DNA from 2 places in the Paenibacillus sp. 2RAB27 genome. Region 1 is predicted to be linked to the other one. Evidence: a T-box and tRNA genes for the amino acid it is inferred to sense, from the RefSeq annotation. Region 1 holds a T-box; the other holds one or more tRNA genes.

What was found. A T-box is a leader RNA that pairs with one kind of tRNA and senses whether it is charged. The one in region 1 lies ahead of leuS (leucine--tRNA ligase), so its partner is inferred to be a tRNA-Leu.
Region 2: it has a tRNA-Leu gene. The T-box ahead of leuS (leucine--tRNA ligase) is inferred to sense a tRNA for this amino acid. The anticodon was not compared.

Annotation. Positions count from the first base shown of each region.
Region 1 is NZ_JBFRGR010000017.1:46,074-53,333, reverse strand. It holds gene rsfS (ribosome silencing factor) at 1-66, shown strand, start outside; gene AB4114_RS21645 (CvfB family protein) at 63-959, shown strand; gene AB4114_RS21640 (class I SAM-dependent DNA methyltransferase) at 961-1,722, shown strand; T-box leader at 1,797-2,040, shown strand; gene leuS (leucine--tRNA ligase) at 2,117-4,576, shown strand; gene comER (late competence protein ComER) at 4,605-5,438, opposite strand; gene AB4114_RS21625 (ComEA family DNA-binding protein) at 5,632-6,234, shown strand; gene AB4114_RS21620 (deoxycytidylate deaminase) at 6,338-6,850, shown strand; gene AB4114_RS21615 (MFS transporter) at 7,012-7,260, opposite strand, start outside.
Region 2 is NZ_JBFRGR010000011.1:42,993-47,505, forward strand. It holds gene AB4114_RS16970 (hypothetical protein) at 1-272, shown strand, start outside; gene AB4114_RS16975 (hypothetical protein) at 354-671, opposite strand; gene AB4114_RS16980 (hypothetical protein) at 848-1,111, shown strand; gene AB4114_RS16985 (adenosylcobinamide amidohydrolase) at 1,098-1,883, shown strand; gene AB4114_RS16990 (hypothetical protein) at 2,041-2,226, opposite strand; tRNA gene AB4114_RS16995 (tRNA-Leu) at 2,338-2,421, shown strand; gene AB4114_RS17000 (Bax inhibitor-1/YccA family protein) at 2,564-3,217, shown strand; gene AB4114_RS17005 (hypothetical protein) at 3,306-3,530, opposite strand; gene AB4114_RS17010 (hypothetical protein) at 3,698-3,979, shown strand; gene AB4114_RS17015 (YqzE family protein) at 4,070-4,261, shown strand.

The DNA of each region.
Region 1 (7,260 bases):
GATGACCGTGAATACTATAACATCGAAAGACTTTGGTCCGATGCTAAAGTTGTGGAACGCGTATGAGAATGGAAGCAGGATCCCTTGTTACCTTAGAGGTAGCAAGGGAAGTTCCACCAAACGGCTTTTTCCTCACGGATGGCTACCAAGATTTTCTACTACCATACGCGGAAATCGTAGATAATCGAATTAGTCCGGGAGATAAAGTGGAAGTTTTCTTATTCCACGATACTCAGGATCGAATCATGGCCACTATGAAACGTCCACTTCTGACCATGGGTCAGGTGGGGCTTCTAGAGGTTGTTGATATTCATCCGCGTTTTGGCTATTTCTTAGAAATGGGTCTAGGGCGTCATCTTCTTTTACCATATCGCAATGTGCCTGAGTTCGAAGATCTTCGCCCTCAAGTTGGGGACAAAGTGTTTGCAACGCTTGCACACGACCGACAAGGTCGATTGATTGCGAAGCTGGCACTTGAAGAAGATTTGGCACCGCTTTGTGTGAGAGCGCCATCGAGCTGGACGAACCAATGGGTGAAAGCACGGGTGTATCGCCCTCTGCAAATGGGTACTTTTGTCATATGTGAAGCAGGAGTCCTAGGGTATGGCGTCATCGGTCTTATCATCCCACAAGAGCGTACACGGTTACTTCGCGTAGGTGAGCAAGTGGATGTTAGGATTGCTTTCGTCCGTGAAGAAGATGGACGAGTTAATCTATCCATGAGGCTTCCTAAGGAAAAAGGACGCGATGAAGATGCAGATCGCATTCTTGAAGTGCTGCGTGAACGCCCAGGAAATGCGATGCCATTTTCGGATAAAACACAAGCTGATGTAATTAAAGATAAATTCGGACTAAGTAAGGCAGCCTTCAAACGTGCCTTAGGTAAACTTATGAAAGATGGGCTCATCTATCAGGAAGCAGATTGGACCTATCTGAAACAAGAGGAGACGCAAGGCTGAGATGAGTTACGAAAAATTCGCCTACACGTACGATCGCTTGATGAACAGCATGCCGTATGAAGACTGGCTTCGATTTATTAAGGAAAGTTTCGTGCGGTTTGGCGTAAAGCCTGCAACGCTCGTTGATTTAGGTTGCGGAACAGGTAATTTGTCGATTCCATTGGCTGCTGAAGGCATTATGGTGAGTGGCATTGATCTCTCCGAGGATATGTTGGCTGTCGCTGAGCAGAAGTATAGCGAACAGCCCAGCCAACTTCGCGGCGGTGGCATTCGTTGGATTCAGCAAGATATACGTGAATGGGAGCTTGGCGAGGAAGTGGATGTCGCGATCTCTTGTTGTGACAGCCTCAACTATTTGCTAGAGGAAGAGGATATTGTGGATGCTTTCCGTCAAACATGGGCGGGACTCAAGCCAGGTGGGTTATTCCTCTTTGACGTACATCCGCCACAGCAATTGTTCGCCTATGCAGAATCGCAGCCTTTTTTTCTAAACGAAGACGATGTTGCTTACATTTGGACAAGCGAATTAGATGAGGAACGTGTTCAGATTGAACATGAATTAACGATCTTCGTTAAGGACAGCGGCCAGCAGGAAACCTTCCGTCGCATTGACGAAACGCATGAACAACGAGCGTATCGCTTGCAGTGGTTGGAACAAATGCTGATCGAGGTAGGTTTTCGTGAGGTGCATCAAGCAGCCGACTTTACGTGGGAACAACCAACAGAGAAGACGGAGCGCGCTTTCTTTATTGCGAAAAAATAATACTGATGACAGGATTTGCCCTCGGCTTGACAGTTCGGCATTATTTTACATATAATCAAAGCTAATCAGTTGTATGGAAAGCTTAGATGAGGAATAGTACCTTGTACAGCATCTTTRAGAGAGTCGGAGCTAGGGTGTGAGCCGGCAGATGTTCGTCTAGAGAACTCGCCTCGGAGCTAGAAGGTGAACCGCCTGATCCTTGATCAGATGCGCTAGCTGGATCGTCTCACCCGCGTTAAGGGGCAGAGTGAACACAGGTGAAGAACGCCTTGTGTTAACTAGGGTGGTACCACGGGAATTATACCTCTCGTCCCTAGCGATATCCGCTAGCGATGTGAGGTTTTTTTGTGCGTATTTGCATACATGAGCAGTAACTTAGGGAGGCATGGAAGGTATGACACAAGAATTGAAAGAAACAAAAGAACAACAAGGCTATAACCCACAAGCCATTGAACCGAAATGGCAGGCCTACTGGGATGCGAAGAAAACATTTAAGGTATTGGAAAATTCGGATAAACCGAAATTTTATGCCTTGGATATGTTTCCCTATCCATCCGGTGCTGGCTTGCACGTAGGGCATCCAGAAGGCTACACAGCGACAGATATCGTTTCCCGTTTCAAACGGATGAGAGGCTTTAATGTCCTTCACCCGATGGGATGGGATGCGTTCGGTCTTCCTGCTGAGCAATATGCTTTAGACACAGGAAATGACCCGCGTGAATTTACGAAAAAAAATATTGATACGTTCCGCCGTCAAATTAAATCACTTGGTTTCTCTTACGATTGGGATCGTGAGATTAGCACGACGGATCCGGAGTACTACAAATGGACGCAGTGGATATTCATCCAACTGTACAATAAAGGTCTTGCTTACGTTGATGAAGTTCCAGTTAACTGGTGTCCGGCACTAGGTACTGTACTCGCAAATGAGGAAGTTATTGACGGACTAAGCGAGCGTGGTAGCCATCCGGTTATTCGGAAACCGATGCGTCAGTGGATTTTGAGAATTACGGAGTATGCGGAGCGTTTGCTTGAAGATCTTGAGGAGCTTGATTGGTCCGAAAGTATTAAGGATATGCAGCGCAATTGGATTGGGAAATCAACGGGTGCAGAAGTTACATTCGCGATTGAGGGTCAAAGCGAGAAGAGCCTTACGGTATTTACAACTCGTCCAGATACATTGTTCGGAGCAACTTATTGTGTATTAGCGCCGGAGCATGAGCTTGTTGCACAGATCACAACAGAAGCGCAATCAGCAGCCATCAAAGAATATCAAGAGAAAGCTTCACGCAAAAGCGATTTGGAGCGTACTGATTTGGCGAAAGACAAATCAGGTGTGTTCACAGGAGCTTATGCGATCAACCCAGTTAATGACACGAAAGTGCCAATCTGGATCGCTGATTATGTCCTTGGCGGTTACGGCACAGGGGCGATCATGGCGGTTCCAGGACACGACCAACGTGACTGGGAATTTGCGAAGCAATTTGATTTGCCAATTATCGAAGTGGTCCAAGGCGGAGATGTGGAGAAGGAAGCCTATGCAGGCGATGGCAAACATGTGAATTCCGGTCCAATCGATGGAATGAACATCGAGCAAGGCATCAGCCATATGATCGCTTGGTTAGAGCAAAATGGTAAAGGCCGCGGCAAAGTAACGTACCGTTTGAGAGACTGGCTGTTCAGCCGTCAACGCTACTGGGGTGAGCCGATTCCGATTCTTCACCTTGAAGATGGCACCATGAAACCTGTTCCTGTGGATCAACTGCCATTATTGCTTCCACAAGTGGATGAAATCAAACCGTCCGGTACTGGGGAGTCACCGCTTGCTAACGTTTCTGAATGGGTGAATACGATTGACCCAGAAACAGGTATGAAAGCTCGTCGTGAGACGAATACGATGCCACAATGGGCGGGAAGCTGCTGGTATTATCTGCGTTTCATCGATCCAAAGAATGATCAAGCCTTCTGTTCGGATGAGCTGCAAAAGCAATGGTTGCCGGTTGATCTATACATCGGTGGAGCAGAGCACGCAGTTCTTCACTTGCTGTATGCGCGCTTCTGGCATAAAGTGCTTTACGATCTAGGTTTTGTCCATACCAAAGAGCCTTTCCATAAGCTTGTTAACCAAGGGATGATTCTTGGCGAGAACATGGAGAAAATGAGTAAATCACGCGGCAATGTTGTGAATCCAGATGATATCGTGAGCGATCAAGGTGCGGATACACTTCGTATTTATGAAATGTTCATGGGACCATTGGAAGCGACGAAACCGTGGAATACAACAGGAGTAGACGGGATCTACCGTTTCTTGAATCGCGTGTGGAGGCTGTTCGTTGATGATAACGGTCAGGTCCACGCCAAAATCAGCGGGGATGAAACGCTAGGCAGCGATACATTCAAACGTACATGGCACCGTTCGATCAAGAAAATTACGGAAGATTTCGATGCGCTTCGCTTCAATACTGCGATTAGCCAAATGATGATCTTCGTCAACGAGGCTTACAAAACAGAGCGCCTGCCACTAGAAGCAATGAAAAACTTCGTGCAAATGCTTTCCCCGATCGCACCTCACTTAGCAGAAGAGCTTTGGGAGAAATTAGGCGGCGTGGAATCCATTACGTACGAAGCATGGCCAGCTTATGATGAAGCATGGACCGTGGATAATGAAGTTGAAATCGTTGTGCAGATCAATGGGAAAATTGTTGATCGTGTGATGATTTCCAAAGATACAGATGAAGCAGCGATGGAGAAAATGGCTTTTGAACTCGACAAAGTCAAAGAAGCGACCGCCGGAAAGGCCGTTCGCAAATTGATTGTTGTAAAGGGTAAATTAGTCAACATCGTTGTAAGTTAAGAAATGAAGGTGTAATGCGTTGGGAAGGCTACTGCTTTTGATTTAAGGCGAAAAGCTGCTCAGCCTTCTCAATGTCTTCTTCATATTTCGCATGTGTCGCATTAATAACTTGAGAGAAAACTCCGCAAAGCTCTTTTTCCAAAATACGCAAACCCTCTGCCGTAATGCCTCCAGGAACAGATACCCGCTTTTGTAAGCTAACAGGGTTGAAGCCTCCCGTAGTAAGTAACTTTCCTGTACCTAACGTCATTTCACTTGCCAGCAATGTGGCCTCTTCAGCAGAAATACCCGTTTCCTCTACAGCCGCATCAATGAATGCTTGAATAAAGCTAGCTAGAAAAGCAGGCCCACAACTAGATAAATCTGATGAAATTCTCGTATAATTCTCGGATACACGTATGGGTGTAGAAATATGTGTGAAAATATTTTCAAGCCATTCTTTATCTTCAGGCTGCATGCGATTTCCGTGAATACATAACGTAGCACCACTTAAAACGTAGTTCGTGATACTCGGTATGATTTTACTTATTTTAGCTGGTAAAAGACCTTCCAAATGCTTAATCAGAATAGGACTCGTGATGGATATTATAAATTGAGAGGAAAGCACGTCCTCTTTGATTTCATCAATAACCTTTATGAATTCAGATGGTTTCACACATAAGAAAATCAAATCACTTCCACGCACGACTTCACGATTCGTTTCTGCCACGATCAGGCCAGGATAGTTCTCCGCGAGTAGTTCAACTTTACGTAATGTTCGATTGCTAGCAATAATTTGCTCGGGATTGAATGCCCCGGAATGAATGAATGCTTCAATCAGTATACTTCCCATACTTCCAGTACCGATGAATCCAGCTTTCATCAAGTGATCCCTCCCGATAAAATCAGTCTTTATACGAATACCAACCTATAATCGCGGTCGCTCAGCCATGGATGGCAAGGATAGAGGTCCAAGCATCGTCTCAATCGTATCGTGACTAGTTGTGTAGTCATTGGGACGCTTTTTCAAGTATATGGCTGCTCAAACGCAAATATGCTAAGAAAGAAGGTAGTTTGTGGATTTTTTTGGAAATAAAATGAAGCGAATCGGGCTGATTCTTGGCGCTGTTTCGCTCTTTGTTTGGGTTGTATGGCCATTTCTACGTGGTGGACAGCCAACCATTCAAACAGCGTTCATGCCAATCAATACGCAGATGGAAGAATTGCTTTTGCAAGGGGAAAATGAGAAAAAAGCGGCAGCAGGGAAATCTGTCCCCGTTGTTACTGCAAAACCAAAAGCAACACCAAAGGCGAATTCGAATGAAGCATCGTCATCTTCAGAAGTGATATCCACACCCTCAAGTACAACGGGAGCATCCACGCAAACTTCACTCTCGACCTCAGCGCCTCATCCAACCTCTGCTGCTAGTCCTGTACCTCCTCTAATAACTGTAGCTCCATCGAATGAAGCTCAGAAGGGACTTCTAGATTTAAACACGGCTACACTGGAGCAGTTAGATAAACTGCCTGGGATCGGTGAAAGTAAAGCCAAAGCTATTCTTGAGTACCGTATGAAAAAGGGACGTTTCAAGCGAGTCGAAGAACTCAAGGATGTGAAAGGGATCGGAGAGAAAATGTTCGAGAAGCTGAAGGGATCAATATTTGTAGGGCCAGTCTAGCGTCGTCTTTTCATTTCTAGCAAAATATGAGAAAATACTAGAAATCGTTTTAACTACGAAAATAGTATTGGAGTACTTAGTCATCAGGAGGGAGTCAATCATCATGAGCATCCGGAAAGATTGGGATACGTATTTCCTCGATATTGCCTATATGGCGTCCACACGGTCGCGGTGTAATCGCAGACATGTTGGAGCGGTACTTGTTCAAGGGAAGAAGTTGCTCGGAACCGCGTATAATGGAGCACCGATGGGTGTAGCGGATTGCACGGAAGCAGGCTGCATGCTTGTGGAAGAAATCGAGCTGAAGGTCGTTGCCGATGTAGAAGAAGTCGTGCGGAAACACCGTTGCATACGTACCATTCATGCGGAGCAGAATTTGTTGCTATTTACCGATCGGGAAGATCGCGAGGGTTCTACCGTATATGTTACGGATCAGCCTTGCTGGACCTGTGCGAACATGTTGGCTAACAGCGGAGTGACAGAGATCGTGTTTCATCGGGGGTATCCGAAGGATCATGAGAAGGTTAGCGAGTTGATGGGAGCTAGAGGGATTTCATTCCGCCAGATGACCGCATATGAGCCGCCAGCGGGTACGGTATCTGAGGTCGTGAACTAACTAGCACAGCGCCAGATTTGACGAAGCCAAGAGAGACCGCGATCATGCAAATGTGCTTGTTTGATTCGTATTCGACAGCTAGGGAATTGGTCATTGTTTTGACAACTCCCATAGCTGCTTATACGGCAGTGCCTATGCTTGAGCGACTACATGTAAAGGTTTTACAACAGTACTGCCTGTTCTTTGGGCTTTTTAAGATGGCGCTGTATACGAATAGCGAATAAAGCGGCAATGAAGCAGGTAAGACCAGCAATGAAGAAAGATTGCGAGTAGCTGCCAAGCCAGTCACGCATTAGACCTGCTCCGTATGCGGCAAAAGAGGCACCGATCTGGTGAGCCACCACAATCCAGCCGAATATCATGCCAGATTTTTCTTTACCGAAAGTTTCACCTGCAAGTTTAGCGGTAGG
Region 2 (4,513 bases), on a different contig from region 1:
AGACTCACTTTGAACGTGCGCTTGATTGTAAACATACAGAGTTTGATGACCTGTATCCGTATATGATTGAACACCCTCAATTTTTCTGGTATAAGCGCTATGTAGCCTGGTCCGAGTTGTTAACAATCGTGAAGCTTTGTACGGAGCTGACAATCGAGTGGGAGCAGCAGTTCTCTGTTGCACAATCGGATTATATTAAGAAACGTGTGATGTCAAGCAAAGTCCTTGATTTCTGGTTTGAAACGAACGATTCGAAAGAGCATGTAAGTTAAATAACCCATATATGACAAAAGGCCAATGAATTCCATAAGGATTCTTGGCCTTTTTACTGTTTTGCAAATGGTCGGCTACCGTTAGATGCCATTCTCTAAAACGTTCATCGTTTCGATATGCCGCTTCGTTTGTTCAGAACCAAGTCGGTGCAGCGTACGATACACTTCGGTTAAATAGTAATCATATTCCTGATTCGTTTCGTTGGAGTAGTACACTTTCCAGGGGAGCCAGGAAGTCGCGTAGCTGCCTTGAGACGAATTATCGGTTTCCTCAAAAAGCTCCTGCAGTTTGGCGATATCATCTTCCGTTGCGGATATTTCGAATTCATAATCAAGTGCTGTGCTGTCTTCGAGTACTTCTCCCGTGCCTACATTGATGTAGTACGTTCTCTTCTCCATTGTAATATCCCCCTTACGGTAGGCATGAGTTAGCCTTTGCCTTATCGCGTGCTTCGTCCTCGTTAAGTTAACCGAAGATGAATGGATTTATGTAAAGTTTCACCGAATCGCGAATTGGTGTATGCTTAGGAAGAATAGATGATTTTAATTATGCCTATAATGGAGGTGCTACATAGATGATTACAGAAGAACAATTGGATCAATATCGCGTAGATAGCACACTGCTGCGTGTCATTCGAGATGTCAGTCCAGCGAACGATGTGCGTGGCATTGTTGTAGCTTGGGATGATGAGACGGTTCTTATTCGCAAAAAAAACCGGAGAGTCGTCAAGCTTGCCCGCGGATACGTGTATCAGCCTTATGAGAATGAAAGGCCGCCAGCGTTCATGTTGCCTCAGGAAACGATAGCGCCGGATGATTTGTCCGATGATGCAGAGTGAGGGAGAGGAAACTTCCACTAGAAGTTTAATCGCTGGTGTTGGGATGAAGCAAGTGGTATCGCCACACGGGCGATATATGCAGATTACTAGTGACAATCCGCTGCGAACATTGAATTCCTCTCCGTGGGGTGGTGGTTTTGGTCACCATCGGGTGTTGATGAATCGACAAGTGGACAAGTCGTATAACGAAACCGACCCGTTGGTAGAGATGGAAGCTTTCATTGTTCGAGAAGGGCTGAAGCCTCAAGATACGGCTGGTATGCTTACCGCGGCGTGGGTGAATGATGTTGGATTTAGCGAATTGGCCTGGCCACTTGCGGAAGAACATGGTGTCCAGTCGGTAGACGCGGTTAATGTGGACGAATCACTTCGTATTGGCGCTTGGGTGACCGTCGGTCTGGGAAATAAAGCGCGAGCAGGGGCCATTTTGCCAGCCGCTTCGCTCTATCCAGGCACGATTAATACAATCGTTGTCATCGAAGGTAGTTTGACGGATGCGGCCATGGTAAATGCGGTTATTACCGCGACGGAAGCCAAAGCTGCAGCTTTGCAGTCATTGAATATTACCGTGAATGGTCAAATCGCAACAGGAACAACGACAGATGCCGTGTTGATTGCTGCAACAGGCAGAGGAACAACATTTCGCTATGCGGGTACAGCAACGACGCTGGGGTACTTGATTGGAAGAACTGTCCATGAAGCTATCCTAGCTTCTGGCCAGTTATATAAGCTTGAAATGAGCAAGCGTGATTGGTTGAATTCACAGGGGTAATGCACGTAAGAAAGGCGCTTCCAGCGGTGTAAGCCGAAAATCGAGTTGCGCGGGAGAAACGGCGTGTTTCATCAATGTAAGTCTTCAAAATGCCAACGAGGAGGGCCCCGCCACATAGCTGGCTCTTGGGCCCCCCTCGGTTGGTTAAGTATTCGGCTTACGTTTTACGAAACATGCCATATGAGAGACCGACGGCTAATGCATCCATGTCAGAGATATCGTCATCTTCATTCTCGTTTTTGAAATTCGGATCGTGAACGATCCCMTCTGCTTCACCCTCGGTCAAATGACGCTGATTGCCCGTATATTTCGGCTCTAGTGCTTTGATTTCTTCTTCATTCATAGGTCATACCTCCTTTKGGATTAGGTTTAGGAAGTGGTCACCGAATTATACCTAGTGACAAAAGTTTCATTGACGAGCTTTTGCGTCATATGGTATATTAATTTTGTAAACGCGATCATGGCGGAATTGGCAGACGCGCACGGTTCAGGTCCGTGTGGGCTTACCCCCGTGGAGGTTCGAGTCCTCTTGATCGCATCGCTCGAAACACCCTTTTCTGGTTTCTCAGGAAAGGGTGTTTTCTTGTCCAACCGTCCCCCTGTAGCGGTTTTCATGAATTACAGGTATAATACATAGGATAGATTGTACATTTCTTTATATCTAAAAGGAGCTGAATTGCATGGATAGAACAGTAACGATCACACAATCCGGCAGCTTTGCACATGTGCTTCAAACGTTTGCCATTTCCCTATTGGTTTCATTTCTTGGAACATTGATTGGCGCGATGGTTGTACCGCCATCCATGGTTATGCTTTTCGTCATTGCAGAGGTTGCGATGCTGGTAGCCGCTATCGTGATTCGCATTCGCGGCAAAAATATTGGTTACGGCTTTCTCTACGCATTTACAGCTATTTCGGGCGTGACGCTATATCCGGTCATCATGGCTTACGGCGGTCAGCTTGGGGCTAGCGTGGTATCGGGTGCATTTTTTGCAACGGCAGCGATTTTCGGCTCATTGGCCTTTTATGCTCACCGTTCCCAGCGTGATTTCAGTTTCTTGGGCGGGTTCTTGTTTGCTGGAACAATAGGACTTGTGCTCATGAGTGTGCTTGGGATGTTCTTACATTTTGGATCCATGATGAATTTGGTATGGTCCATGGTGGGGATTCTAATCTTCAGCGGCTGGGTGCTCTATGATGTGGCACAGTATCGTAACGGTGTTGCAGCGGAAGCCGTGCCACTTGCTGCATTGAATATTTATCTAGATTTTATTAACTTGTTCCTATATATTTTGCGGTTCATCGCTTCCATTGCGGGAATCAATAGAAACTAAAACATCGGATCAGCACACGATGATAAAAAGCACGATGGCTCCGAACCACGCATGTGGGGGAGTGCATCGTGCTTTTTTTGCTGTAAGGCTAAGCTTTGCCTGGCAGCTTTTTCGTATGAAAAAAAGGAATGTCTCCTCGAAAACTTCGATTGATTTCCAGCAGGGTATAGATTAACTGGGTCAAATCTGTATGGTTCATACGAATTGTTAAAGGAACTAAATCCCGTTCTGACTTAATTCGGATCTCGAGTTTAAGATTGACTTCATCCATATAAATGTCAAGCTGCTCGGTTGCAAGCATTAGTTCCCACATTCAAACCAACACCTCTTTCTCTCTCTAGTTACTCTAGCTTATGTTTGTTGGACGGGATTAGAAGCAAATGCAACGATCGGGCGATAGGCTTTTTATTGAAATATGCACGATTTCATCTCTTGCCTCATACAATTTAATGATCCTAATTGAAAGAGGTGAGAAAACCTATGGCAACTTGTAGCACATGGATGTATAAAGGGATTTCGCCTTCCGTATTCAGAGCACTGCAGCAAGTAGGTAGGAGGCAGGGGTTCTCTATTCCTAACACAGCATCAGGCAAATTTACGATCTCAGTCGTCAGCATGAATGTTGGCTTCCAATATGCCTGGGATACGAATGCTCAAACCTTGCTGTTACAGTGCGATAATAAGCCAATGCTATTAGGCTGTGGCACGATTAAATCCTTTGCTGATAAAATTATTGCAGAGAGCGGCGGAAGACCAGGGTGAGTGGCAATAAGTAGCGGCCTGCCACCTGTCTTCGTGTAGTTTAAAGCCTTGTTGCTCTGGTTACAATAAGGGTAAAAGGCAGGTGGGCGTATGGCAAAAAGCGATGATCTTGTGAAGTACATAACCCAACAAGTCGTTACCTATATCGACACACCGAAGGAAGTTCGCCAACAAGCCAAAGCGTCGATGAAGGAACAACGTGAGGGTTGGCAGACACGGTGGTTTGGGATGCTGCCATTGGCGACGCGGATGTTGTTTGGGCGGACGAAGCCGAGAAAATGAGCATGGTGAAATGTGCAAAAAGTGGCTGTCACTTGTAGAATCTTCTACATGTGATCAGCCACTTTTTGTTGTGAAACAGATAACAGTTTGGTTAAGTGATGTCAAGTATCCCATCAGGGATCACACGTTATGCGAATCATAAAAGATGAGGGGATCGTAGGTGCGTTATTTACATAAAATCGAATCATTTTAGTGAGAAGGGGAACGAGAGTGCTCTATTTATCCGAATTTGCCAGTTTCCTGCGATTTTCG